Regions from separate parts of the Arthrobacter sp. E70 genome, predicted to be linked through region 3. Evidence: riboswitches for the same ligand, from Rfam matches in the RefSeq annotation. Region 3 holds a riboswitch; each other region holds the start of a gene.
What was found. A riboswitch is a leader RNA that binds a small molecule or an ion and turns the genes downstream of it on or off. The one in region 3 is predicted to bind S-adenosylmethionine.
Positions count from the first base shown of each region.

Region 1: linked by a shared signal. The riboswitch ahead of AC3IMC_RS00420 (DUF1737 domain-containing protein) and the one ahead of AC3IMC_RS09660 (bifunctional o-acetylhomoserine/o-acetylserine sulfhydrylase) in region 3 are both predicted to bind S-adenosylmethionine.
Region 2: linked by a shared signal. The riboswitch ahead of AC3IMC_RS04710 (aminotransferase class V-fold PLP-dependent enzyme) and the one ahead of AC3IMC_RS09660 (bifunctional o-acetylhomoserine/o-acetylserine sulfhydrylase) in region 3 are both predicted to bind S-adenosylmethionine.

Region 1 is NZ_JBYQFR010000001.1:95,731-99,938, forward strand. It holds gene AC3IMC_RS00400 (glutamate--cysteine ligase 2) at 1-112, shown strand, start outside; gene AC3IMC_RS00405 (hypothetical protein) at 109-735, opposite strand; gene AC3IMC_RS00410 (O-succinylhomoserine sulfhydrylase) at 789-1,997, opposite strand; gene AC3IMC_RS00415 (rhodanese-like domain-containing protein) at 1,998-2,408, opposite strand; gene AC3IMC_RS00420 (DUF1737 domain-containing protein) at 2,405-2,680, opposite strand; SAM riboswitch class IV at 2,694-2,809, opposite strand; gene AC3IMC_RS00425 (hypothetical protein) at 3,007-3,261, opposite strand; gene AC3IMC_RS00430 (TetR/AcrR family transcriptional regulator C-terminal domain-containing protein) at 3,489-4,193, shown strand; gene AC3IMC_RS00435 (pyridoxamine 5'-phosphate oxidase family protein) at 4,201-4,208, opposite strand, start outside.
Region 2 is NZ_JBYQFR010000003.1:182,143-186,350, forward strand. It holds gene AC3IMC_RS04705 (class I SAM-dependent methyltransferase) at 1-310, opposite strand, end outside; gene AC3IMC_RS04710 (aminotransferase class V-fold PLP-dependent enzyme) at 422-1,840, opposite strand; SAM riboswitch class IV at 1,878-1,991, opposite strand; gene hisN (histidinol-phosphatase) at 2,143-2,955, opposite strand; gene rsgA (ribosome small subunit-dependent GTPase A) at 3,005-4,120, opposite strand; gene aroA (3-phosphoshikimate 1-carboxyvinyltransferase) at 4,104-4,208, opposite strand, start outside.
Region 3 is NZ_JBYQFR010000006.1:162,474-166,681, reverse strand. It holds gene AC3IMC_RS09665 (S8 family serine peptidase) at 1-1,898, opposite strand, end outside; SAM riboswitch class IV at 2,133-2,248, shown strand; gene AC3IMC_RS09660 (bifunctional o-acetylhomoserine/o-acetylserine sulfhydrylase) at 2,292-3,617, shown strand; SAM riboswitch class IV at 3,712-3,827, shown strand; gene metX (homoserine O-acetyltransferase MetX) at 3,840-4,208, shown strand, end outside.

The DNA.
Region 1 (4,208 bases), on a different contig from region 3:
CATGGGGTTCGGTGCCGTGGTGCGGCAGGCCGTCAACGTAACGATGCGGGGGGCGCTGGATCTCGCGGAGGTGGAGGCGGCCCCGGAACTGCTGCGGGTGCGCCAGCCCTAGCCGTCCCCGGGGGCTCCCTTGAAACGAAGGAGCTTCACGCCGACCGCGATCTGCATCAGGTAGAACACGAACGGCGGAATGTCCTTGTAGCGCAGGAGGATGCCGGCAAAAACCGGTGCACTGGCAGCGGCGCTCAGCCCGGTCCCGCCCTTGAGGGGGGAGGCCTGCAGTGCCGCGCCCAGCAGGCCGACGCCGCAGGTCTGGAGGCTGGCGTACGCCAGGAAGGGCCACGCAGCGCCCCTTCGATAGGCAAATTTCTCGATGTCCGCGGCGCGGACGGCGAGGGCCCAGACGAACAGGGGGCTGCCCGCCAGCAGGGCGACGGCGGCGACGGTCGCCAGTTGTCCGGCCCGGGCAGGCCCGGTTTCTGATTCCGCGTTGCCTGCTTCCTGCCGCAGCCGCCGGGCAAGCCGCACGAATCCCAGGGGTGCCGCCGCCGTTCCTGCTGCGGCGAGGAACTGTCCCAGTGTCCAGAGGCCGCGGTGGCGTTCCAGCATGGCCAGCCGCTGCTCGGCGCTTTTGGTGGCGTGGACGTTGCCCACCATCGCGATCCCCAGCAGCCAGCACGCGCTCGCCGCGGTGCTCACCGCTCCCGCCCTGGCATATGGCTGTGACTGGCCCATGGCTTGCCTCCTTCGCCTCCGCTGCCTATTAAAGTGCGGAGGAGCGGCGGAAGCTAGATCTGCTTCAGCGCCTGTTCCAGGTCGCGGATAAGGTCATCAGCATCCTCAAGCCCCACCGAGAGGCGGACCACGCCGTCGCTCAGCCCGATGGCAGCGCGGCCCTCCGGCCCCATGGCCCGGTGTGTGGTGGTGGCCGGATGCGTGATGAGGGACTTGGAGTCGCCCAGGTTGTTGGAGATGTCGATGATCCGCAGCCCGTCCAGCAGGGCGAACGCAGCCTCCTTGCCGGACCGGCCCGCAGAGGGCGCGAGTTCCAGCGTGAGGACGGTGCCGCCGGCGCTCATCTGCTTCGCCGCCAGATCGTACTGCGGGTGGGACTTCAGCAGCGGGTACTTCACCCAGCTCACGGCCGGCTGCTGCTCCAGCCACTCAGCGAGCCGCAGGGCTGTCGCGGACGAGTGGTTGACGCGCAGGCCCATAGTCTCCAGGCCCTTGGTCAGGACCCAGGCGTTGAACGGGGAGAGTGCGGGGCCGGTATGGCGCATCAGCTGCTTGACGGGGCCGTCGATGAATTCCTGGGTTCCCAGGATGGCACCCCCCATCACCCGGCCCTGGCCGTCGATGTGCTTCGTGCCGGAGTAGACGATGACGTCCGCGCCCAGGTCCCCGCAGCGCTGCAGGAGGGGAGTGGCGAAGACGTTGTCCGCCACCACCTTGGCCCCGGCGGCGTGTGCCAGTTCGCTCACGGCCGCGATGTCCACGATTTCCTGCATCGGGTTGGACGGTGACTCGAAGAACACGGCGGTGGTGGGCTGGGACAGCGCCTCGCGCCACTGGTCCAGGTCGGGGCCGTCCACGAAGACGGTTTCCACACCCCACCGGGGGAGGATCTCGTTCAGGATGACGAAGCAGGAACCGAACAGTGACCGGGCGGCAACCACCCGGTCGCCGGCGGACAGCAGGGCAACCAGCGCGGTGAAGACCGCCGACATGCCCGACGCCGTCGCAAAGCATGCCTCGGTGCCTTCCAGCAGGCGGAGCCGTTCCTGGAAGGTTGCCACGGAGGGGTTGCCGTAGCGGGAGTAGACGAACCGTTCGTCCTCGCCGGTGAAGGCGCGTTCTGCCGCGGCCGCTGATTCGTAGACGAACCCGGAGTTCAGGAAGATGGCCTCGGACGTCTCCTGGAAGTTGGTGCGGTCGAGTCCGCCGCGGACGGCCTGGGTGTCGGCGCTCCATCCGGAGGCGTCTGGATTGAAGGTCACTTAGTTCTTTCCGAGGTTGGTGGGCAGGCCGCGGTTCTTCCAGCCGTTGATGGTCCGTTCGCCGTAGCGGTCAGGCTCCCCCTCGAAGCCTTCCAGCACGTTGTACGAGGTGAAGCCAGCCTGGGTGGCGGCAATGGCGGCGGCGACGGACCGCGCGCCGGAGCGGCACAGGAATACCAGTTCCGCGGACGGGTCCTCGGGTGCCTGCTCCCTGAGGTCCTTCAGGAAGTCGGGGTTGGGGATGCCGCCGCGGAAGGTCCACTGGATGAAGAGCGGATCGTTGTCCGTGGCCTTGGTGTCCGGAATGCCGATGTGGGCCCATTCGCCTTCGGTGCGGACGTCCACCAGGATGGCGCCCTGCTCGAGCTTGGTCCAGGCTTCCTGGGGTGTCAGGTCTCCGGCGTAGCTCATGCGTGGCCCTCGCCGTCGAATTCGCCCTCAAATTCGCCGTCCAGCTCATCGACGGCGGTGGCCACGGCGGCGTCGGCGGACGCGATCGCGGCCGGCAGGACCACTGCCTGGGCCACGATGACGCTGGTGCCATTGAAGGTGGCGGCCGGGCTGCCGTGCAGCACGTACCCCTCGTCCAGGGCAGCGGAGATCCGCTCGCAAAATTCCCGGTTGTCCGGCCCGCTGATCAGGCGGTAGGACAGTTTTTCTTCAGTGGCGGGTGCGTCAGGCACGACGGATCTCCTTCTCCCACGCTTGCAGCTCGAATCGGTCGATATGCCGAGTATTCACCTGAGGCACCCCGCCGCGAAAGGGAGGGTTGCCGACCGGCCAGTCAGGGCTTAACGCCGGTACTCATTACTCCCCAAAAACGTAACATCTGGGGCGCGCAGCCGCATCGCCGCCGTCGTCATGTTCCGTAATTGAACGGCACCCTCCGCGCGGCCGTGGCGCGTGGTCGGATTTTGCCGCGGGCATGAAAATGCTGCGGCACCCGCGGCGCCACAGCATTCATTCCCCTTACCACTATGTGAAGGCCCTGGGTTGTTCGCGTGCAGGCCTACACCAGTTCGGGATAGGTGGTGACGATGTAGTCGGCCGCGGCCGGACCCGTCATCCGCAGGCCCTTGCGGCCTGCCGGGATCTTGTCCTTCATGGCTGACCAGAAACTGGATTCGCCCCCGGGTACTTGCTGGTTGATGAAGCACCAGCTCATGTACAGGCCAAATAACCGGTCCCGGTCAAGGGTGGATTCTGACGCCTGGTCGAAGTAGGTGGCTTCCTGGAGGAACTGGTCGAACTGCGAATGTGCCATGACGGCTCCCTTCGCTCGGTGCATTGTGCCGCCGTCAGGCTGCAGCGGCGAACCTCGATGCCCTGCACTAGGGGGCAAAGGATTGCGTAGGTGCAAACCCCTGGAAGATCGGGGAGCGCAGGGTGCTGTCACCACCTTGTCTACACTGTAGACTTTACCCGTAGACCAGATATGAGGCAACAGTCCCGGTTACGGCGGGACGGCTGCCCGGCAATGAGGACCACGCGATGACTTCCGCCGTCACTCCCAGGAGCGGCCACCCGAAAACCAGGCTGAGCAGGGACATTGTCTTGGCCAAAGCCCTCGAGTTGGTGGATGCCGAAGGCCTGGAAGCGCTGAGCATGCGCCGCCTGGGGCAGGAGCTCGGCCGGGATCCCATGAGCCTGTACCGCTACGCTGAAAACCGCGCAGCTTTGCTCGACGGTGTGGCGGAGCTTGTTCTCAATGACCTCTCCATAGAACCCGCGGACCCGGACTGGAAGGCGCAGCTTCGGAAGCTTGCCCACAGCCTGCGCCGGCAAGCGCTCCGGCACCCCAACGTGGTGCCCCTGCTGGTGACGCGGCCCCTCTCCACCCCGCTGGGCCTCCGGCCGCTGGGCACCCTGAGGCCACTGGAACAGATCCTGTCCCTGCTGGTGGCGGCGGGTTTCGAACCGGCCGACTCCCTCCACGTGTACCGCGCCTACTACGGCTTCCTCTACGGCCACATCCTCAACGAAATGCAGGAGTTCGTGGTGGATCCGGAGGAGAATGAGGTGCTCCTGCGCCTGGGGCTCCACCGCCTGCCCGCAAGGGACTTTCCGCGGCTCCGCGCCCTGGCCCCTGCCCTCGCGGAATACGACGGCGAGGCAGAGCTGGACCAGGGGCTCGCGATCCTGCTGTCCGGGCTGGAAGCGCAGCTCACCGGGCAGGCGGCGCGTTCCGGCGCCTGAGGCAGGGCTATTCGA
Region 2 (4,208 bases), on a different contig from region 3:
GCAGGCCGGTCGCCTCGGCAGTCCCCGTCACAGCCGTGGCGGCAGGGCAGTGGGCCTTCAGCTGTGCGAGCATGTCCGCAGAGGGGTCGAGGGCCGTGACGTCCAGGCCCATCTCCAGCAGCAAGGCAGTGAACTTTCCGGTACCGGCGCCGACGTCCAGGACGTCGCGGGCGTGCTCGGGAACCAGCCACCGGGCCGATTCCAGGGGATAGCCGGGCCGGACCCGCTGGTAGTGCCTGCCGCCGTCCTGGAAGCTCTGCCCAAGCTCCTGCCGCCGCCCGTGATCGAGTTTGGGACCGCCCCGGACCACGCGTGGCCTCCTTCACCTGCTGCCGATGGATACCTTTTGAATTTACCGCATGGCGGCGCAGGCAAGCTGGTGCGGAAGGCGCAGGGCCAGGGCCCCGTGCTTAGCCCCCGGTCAGTCCTCCGTGCAGGGCGCGGCGCCGGCGGTGCCTGGCGTATTGGGCGCCCAGTGCGGGTAGGTGCGGAAGTCATTGGCCGGCACCCAGCGGCCTGCATCCACGACATAGTCCCAGCCCAGCCCGCTGCTGCGCAGGGTGCGGATGCCGTCGAGGAGCCGCTCCGCGTCCTCCAGCCTGGATCCGACGCCGAAGCTGGCGCGCAGGGAGCCGGACGGCAGCCCGAGCCGCTTCAGCAGCGGGTGCGCGCAGAAGCGGCCATCACGCAGTCCCACGCCGTGTTCGGCCGAGAGGTAGGCGGCCACCAGGCCGGCGTCATAACCCTCCACGGAGAAGTTGACGACGCCGATGGTGTCCGTTTCCGGGTTGGTGTCCTTGAAGATCTGGTGGACAGTGACACCCTCGATGTCCTGGAGGCCTTCCACCAGGAAGGACCGGATGGCGGACTCGTGCGCGTGCCAGCGGTCCTGGTCCAGCCCGGCAATGACCTGCGTGGCGCGGGCAAGGGTGGCGGCGCCGAGCACGTTCGGCGAGCCCCCCTCGTGGCGGGCCGGCCCTCTCGCCCAGCTGACGCCGTCGAGCCTCGCTTCCTTGACTGCACCGCCGCCGGCGAGGTGCGGGGTGCCGGCGTCAAGCCAGTCGGGGCGCCCCACCAGGACGCCGGAGCCGAAGGGCGCGTAGAGCTTGTGCCCGGAGAAGGCGAGGTAGTCGACGTCGTCCGCGCTGATGTCCACGCGGCGGTGTGGGGCGAGCTGGGCCGCGTCCACCACGATCCGTGCGCCGTGCTGGTGGGCCAGCGCGGCCAGTGCGCGGATGGGGAGGATCTCGCCGGTGACGTTGGAGGCGCCGGTGACTGCGAGCAGGCTGACGCCGCCCTGCTCCAGCTCGGCCCTGACTGCCTCGATGGTTCCCGCGATGGTGTCCGCGGCCACGATGCTGCGGTGCGGCACGCCCTGCCACGGCAGGAGGTTCGCGTGGTGCTCGATGTCCAGGTAAAGGACCTCGCCGGCAACGCGGCCGTCGGTGACGGGCAGGCAGCCAGCCAGCAGGTTGAGCGAATCCGTGGTGTTCCGGGTGAAAATGACCGAGTCGTCAGGGCGGCCGCCCACGAAGTCGCGGACGATGCTCCGCGCGTTCTCGTACACCGAGGTGCTGATCTGGGAGGCGTAGCCGGCCCCGCGGTGCACGCTCGCGTAATAGGGCAGGATCTCGTTCAGGTACGCGGAGACCAAGGACAGTGCCGGTGCGGATGCGCCGTAGTCGAGGTTGGCATAGCGGACATGTCCGCCGGTGATCAGGGGTGCCTGGATTTCAGCGCCGGTGACGGCAGCGAGCGGGTGGCCGGCGGCCTGGCGTGCGCTGAAGGCGGCCGATCCTTCGGCGATGGCAGTGCTGGGGGAGACGGTGGCAGTTGTCACAGAGACCTCACTTGTATCAGGACCCCGACATGACAGGAATCCGCGCTTGCCGCATCCGCTCCGGACCGGCCTGGTCGTCACCCGGGGCACCCCACCGCGAATGGAGGGTTGCCGGCCAGCAAACCGGGGTTTTGCGCTGGCACTCGTGACCTGCATAAAAGCGTAGAACATGGAACGGCCCGGACTGAAGCCGGGGCAATTGTTAAGGCGTTTGTTACGCCTGCCGAATAAAGAACGCCGGACGACTCCTTCAGGGGGCGTCCGGCGTCGCAATATTCGGCTCCAGAGGGGTACGGCGACCGTTACAGCAGATCGTCCAAATAGGGGTTCAGGCGGTGCAGAACCTCCGAGTGCAGGATCGAGTTGGTGGCCAGGGCGTTGCCGCCGAACGGGCCGTCCTCGCCTTCCAGGGACGTGAACCGGCCGCCCGCCTCCACGACAATGGGGACCAGAGCTGCCATGTCGTACAGGTTCAGCTCCGGTTCGCAGGCGATGTCCACCGAGCCTTCCGCCACCATGCAGTAGGACCAGAAGTCGCCATATGCGCGGGTCCGCCACACGTCCTCCGTCAGGGCAAGGAACTCGTCCAGGTTCCCGCGTTCCTTCCAGCCCGTCAGGCTGGAGTATGAAAGGGAGGCATCCGAAAGTTTCGATACGTTGGACACGCGGAGCCGCGTGGCGGCCGCGAGGGACCGGCCCATGTACGCCCCCATGCCCTTTGCTGCCCACCAGCGTTTGCCAAGGGCCGGGGCGCTGACCACGCCCACGACGGGTTCGCCCTCGTCCACCAGTGCAATCAGGGTGGCCCAGACCGGGACGCCGCGGACAAAGTTCTTGGTCCCGTCAATGGGGTCGATGATCCAGCGCCGCGAGCCGTGGCCGGTGCTGCCGAACTCCTCGCCCAGGACGGCATCGCGCGGGCGTGAACGGGACAGCTGGCCGCGGATGGCTTCCTCTGCGGCCTTGTCCGCGTCGGTGACCGGCGTCAGGTCCGGCTTGGTCTCGACGTGGAGGTCCAGGGCCTTGAAGCGGCTCATGGTCTGGTCATCCACGGAGTCGGCCAGGACATGGGCCAGGCGCAGGTCATCGTTGTAGCTCGAAGCGGGTTGGATCATGGTTCCAAACTACCGTCTGTCCCGGCCTCTGCCGGGACCTTCGGCTGCGTCAGTTGACGCTGCCGAGTTCCTTGGTTTCCTGCGCTTCCATTCTCGGATCCGTGCCGAGCAGTCGGCGCAGGGACGCGAGCCGGGCGGGACCAGTGGTACCTGCGTGCCCGTTGTTCACCCAGTCATCCAGGCCGCAGTCCACTGCCGATGCGGTGTGCTTGCACCCGCGTTCGCAGTTTTCGATCCCGGGGGAGAGGTCCGGAAAGGACCGGAGGATCCTGTCCGGATCCACATGCGCCAGGCCGAAGGAACGGATGCCGGGGGTGTCGATGATCCAGCTGCCGGGCGGGGCGTCAGCCAACCGCAGGGCCAGCGCGGACGATGACGTGTGCCGTCCACGCCCTGTCACGGCGTTGACGCCACCGGTGGCCCGCTCGGCACCTGTCAGTGCGTTCACCATGGTGGACTTGCCGACGCCGGAGTGGCCAAGCATCACGGTGACCTTGCCGTCGAGGTGGGCCCGCAGCGCCGCCACTGCAGTGCTGTCGAGACGGGCAGAAAGGCCATCGTCGGAGCGGGCGTCGATACCCGAGGCCTGCTCATCGGCGGTGCGGCTGATGATCACCGGGAAGTCCAGGTGCGTGTAGTTGGACAGCAGCTCAGCGGGATCCCGGACGTCGGCCTTGGTGACGAGCAGGATGGGCTCGATCCCGGCGTCGTAGGCCGCCACCAGCGCCCGGTCGATAAAGCCGGTGCGTGGCTCAGGGTTGGCGGCGGCCACCACGATGACCAGCTGGTCCGCGTTGGCCACCACCGCACGTTCCACGGGGTCTGTGTCGTCGGCGCTGCGGCGCAGGAGCGTGTGCCGGTCCTGGATCTTCACCAGCCGGGCGAGGGTGTCGGGGGCGCCGGAGACATCCCCCACGAGCGAGACGAAGTCGCCGGCAACTACCGGCGAGCGGCGAAGCTCACGGGCCCGCGCGGCGATCACCACGCGTTCGTTGTCCGAATCCTCGCCCACCACCGCGGTATACCTGCCGCGGTCCACGGTAATGATGCGTCCGGTGACGGCGTCGTCGTGGCTGGGCCGGTCTTTGGTGCGCGGACGGGAGCCCTTCTTGTTGGGCCGGATCCGGACGTCGGATTCGTCCCAGGAGTCAGTGCGCCGCGCCACCGCTGGACTCCTCCGGTCCGGCGGCGTCCCCGGCCAGCATCGCTGCCCAGAGCCGCGGAAAGTCCGGCATGGTCTTTGCGGTGGTGGC
Region 3 (4,208 bases):
CCGAGGCGGCCGCCCTCGGAGCCCTGGCCCACCCAGGCGGACCTGATGCCGCCGGTAATAACGTGTGCGCCCGCGGCGGGAGACCACACCACCTCTCCGCCCTGGAAGTACTGCTTCGCGCCGCCACCCACGAGGCCGCCGATTTCGTCGGTTGTGGGGTAGCCGAGGCCGCTGGCCGGGCCGCCGGCGTTGTCCCACGTGGCGCCGATGCCGCCCTTGGTGATGTGGGAGCCTGTCGCGGCGTTCCAGGAGATCTTGCCGTACTGGAAGCCCTGCATGACGCCGCCGGGAATCGGTGCATACTCGTCGGTGGTGGGGTAGCCGAGGCCGCTGAGCGGGCCGCCGGCGTTGTCCCAGGTGGCGCCGATGCCGCCCTTGGTGATCCGGGACCCCGTGGCCGCGTTCCAGGAGATCTTTCCGAACTGGAAGTTCTGCATGACGCCACCGGCCATCGGTGAGTATTCGTCCGACGTCGGATAGCCAAGGTCGCCGTCCTGCGCGCCGCTGCCCTTCCACGTCGTGTTGATCCCGTTGACAACCGCGAAGGCAGCCGAGCCGGGCAGGTAAGCGATGATTCCGTGCTCGAACTCCTGGTACGAGCCGCCGAACCGCTGGTTCGTAACCTCATTGGCGATAGGAAGCCCCACGATCCCGGAGACTTCGGCGTACTTGTCCGCTATGGGACCCTGGACGGCGTACGTCCCGGTGTTCGCCGTCGGCGGCACTACATGCAGCAGGCGGTTGGGTGTTCCTGCACTGGCATTGGCGATCGTTCCGGTGACGGACGAGGAATTCAGGGCCGAGGCAACCTGGGAAGGGGTCAGTGACGGGTTCTTCGCCAGCAGGAGCGCTGCTGCGCCGGCCACGTGCGGGGTTGCCATGGACGTCCCGCTGAGTGAAGCGGTAGCGGTTGAGGAGGTGTACCAGGTGGACGTTATACCCACGCCCGGGGCGTACAAATCCACGCAATTGCCGAAGCTGGAGAAGCTTGCCTGCCGGTCCGAGGAATCGCTGGCAGCGACTGTGACGGCCGCCGGCAGGCGCGATGGGGAAGTGGTGCATGCATCGACGGCGCTGTTCCCGGCAGCAACAATCGCAGGAATGCCGTCACTGATGACCGCCTGCACCGCGGCGTCGAGGGTGTTGCTCGCCGGGCCGCCAATACTCAGGTTCACCACGGCCGGCGCTCCGTCGCGGTGGTTTGCAACGACCCAGTCGAGCCCTGCAATCACGTCCGAGTAGAGGCCGCTACCGTCGCAGGCGAGTGCCCGCACCGGAATGAGGGTGGCGGATTTTGCCATACCGTAAACCGAGCCCGCGATGGTCCCGGCCACGTGCGTACCGTGGCCGCTGCAGTCGCTTGTTCCGAGCCCGTCATTCTTCGCGGTCCACCCTTGCGCAACCCGGCCGCCGAAGTCGACGTGCGACGCGAGGATCCCGGTGTCCACCACGTAGACGCTGACGCCCTGCCCGGACGCCGGGGGCGTGTAGGTCCCGGAAAGCGGAAGTGCCATCTGGTCGGAACGGTCCAGTCCCCAGGGCGCATTCCGCTGTGTCTCCGAAACCGTGACGGCATAGTCGGGTTCCACGGCGATCGCCCGTCCGGAACGGATCATGGCGGCGGCCTGCGCGGCCGTCGCCTGGACGGCTGCGCCCTTCAGCACCGTTTCAAACGTACGGACGACGCCGATGCCCTGGGCGCGTAGGGACCGCACCTCGCCGGCAACGTCCGTCCCGGCCGCGAAACGCACGAGGTAGCGCCCGTTGTCGCTGGCTTCGGGTGCGGCAGGAGCCGCCGACGCCGCGGGCGGGGACACCAGCCCGCCTGCCACGGCAACGAGGCCAACAGCCAAGGATGGCAGGACGGTGCGGAGAGCCTGGCGGAACAACTGGGGCAACGGAATCCCGATCCTTTTGTGCGTTGGAGAACTGTGCTGTGGAACTTTCCCACAGCGAATCTATCCGACAGGCCGGGGACAACAGCCGAACCTCGGTGAATCCTGCGGGTTCCCTGTGGAACTTTGGCGAAACTTCCGTGGAGGCAAGGGAAAGACCACATCGGCGGGACGACGCGGGACCATGTTCGTCACAATCCTGTTCCCCACGGCCGCTCTGTTCCTACACTGGGCCCAGGTCATGAGTGCCAGCGCCAAGCCCCGGCTCGCTGGCCGGCAACCCTCCATCCGCGGTGGGGTGCCCCGGGTGAGGACCTGGTTGTCCGGCGCCGGCCGGACAGCAAGCGCGGCCCGAGGTGCTCCCAGCATGCCGGGCCCATGTCAAAGGAGCCTTGAATGTCCAACGGATGGTCCTTCGAAACCCGCCAGATCCACGCGGGGCAGGAAGCGGACAGCGCCACGGGTGCCCGTGCGCTTCCTATCTACCAAACCACGTCCTTCGTCTTTCCCACGGCAGAAAGCGCCGCCAACCGCTTCGCCCTGGCCGAACTGGCGCCCATCTACACCAGGATCGGCAACCCCACCCAGGATGCCGTGGAGCAGCGGATCGCCAGCCTCGAGGGCGGCCTCGCCGCGCTGCTGCTGAGCTCCGGGCAGGCGGCCGAGACCTTCGCCGTCCTGAACATCGCCGAGGCCGGCGACCACATCGTGGCCAGCCCCAGCCTTTACGGCGGCACCTACAACCTGTTCGCCCACACTCTCAAGAAGTTCGGCATCTCCGTTACGTTCGTGGAAGATCCGGACAACCTGGACCAGTGGCGTGATGCCGTGCAGCCGAACACCAAGCTCTTTTTTGGCGAGGTGGTGTCCAACCCCCGCCAGGACGTCCTGGACATCGAAGGCATCTCCGGCGTCGCCCACCAGGCTGGCGTGCCCCTCATTGTGGACAACACCCTGTCCACCCCGTACCTCATCCGTCCCCTGGAGTGGGGAGCAGACATCGTGATCCACTCTGCGACGAAATACCTGGGCGGCCACGGATCGGCCATCGCCGGCGTCATCGTCGATTCCGGCAAGTTCGACTTCAGCAAGGATCCGGAACGGTTCCCCGGCTTCAACACCCCGGACCCCACGTACAACGGCCTCGTCTATGCCCGCGACCTGGGGGAGGGCGGCGCGCTCGGGGCCAACCTTTCCTACATCCTCAAGGCCCGTGTCCAGCTGCTGCGCGACCTTGGATCGGCAGTCTCGCCCTTCAACGCCTTCCTGATTTCCCAGGGCCTGGAAACGCTGAGCCTGCGCGTGGAACGCCACGTGGCCAACGCCACCGAAGTGGCGCGCTGGCTGGAAGGAAGGGACGACGTCGAATCCGTCGCCTACGCGGGGCTGCCCTCAAGCCCCTGGTACGAACGTGGCCGGAAGTACGGTCCCAAGGGGACAGGCGCCGTCGTCGCCTTCAATCTGGCCGGCGGCGCGGAAGCGGGCAAGCGCTTCGTGGACGCCCTGGAACTGCACTCCCACGTGGCCAACATCGGTGACGTCCGCTCGCTCGTCATCCACCCGGCGTCGACCACCCACAGCCAGCTCTCGCCGGAACAGCAGGCGGTTGCCGGTGTGACTCCGGGGCTGGTCCGCCTCTCCGTGGGCCTGGAGCACATCGATGACATCCTTGCCGACCTCGAAGCGGGCTTCCGGGCAGCCAAGGGCGCAGCAGAGGCCTAGCGCACAACGCAAAAACATGCACCGGCAAGCCGGGGAAGTCACAACCAGTCACACTCTTGGTCCGGAGCGGGGTGTATTTCGTACACTCGAACCAGGTCATGAGTGCCAGTGACAGCCCCGGCTTGCTGGCCGGCAACCCTCCTTCCGCGGTGGGGTGCCCCGGGTGAAGACCTGGCCTGCCGGTCAGACGACGGCGGGCAAGCGCGTAGAAGAGGTCCTGCCATGACGGTTACCGTCGCCCGTACCACCATCCCCGAACACGGAATTGTCCGCTACGCCTCCATTGGAGGACTGGAACTGGAAGCCGGGGGCTACCTGCCCGACGTTACGCTGGCCTACGAAACCTGGGGAACACTGAACGCCGACGGCAGCAACGCGGTCCTGATCGAACACGCCCTCACCGGCAGCACCCACGTGACCCGCGGCGACACCGACGAGGAAGGCTGGTGGGAGCAGCTGGCCGGGCCCGGCGCACCGGTTGATACGGACAAGTTCTTCGTGGTGTCCATCAACATCGTGGGCGGCTGCTACGGCTCCACCGGACCATCCTCACCTGCCCCCGACGGACGTCCCTGGGGTTCTCGCTTCCCG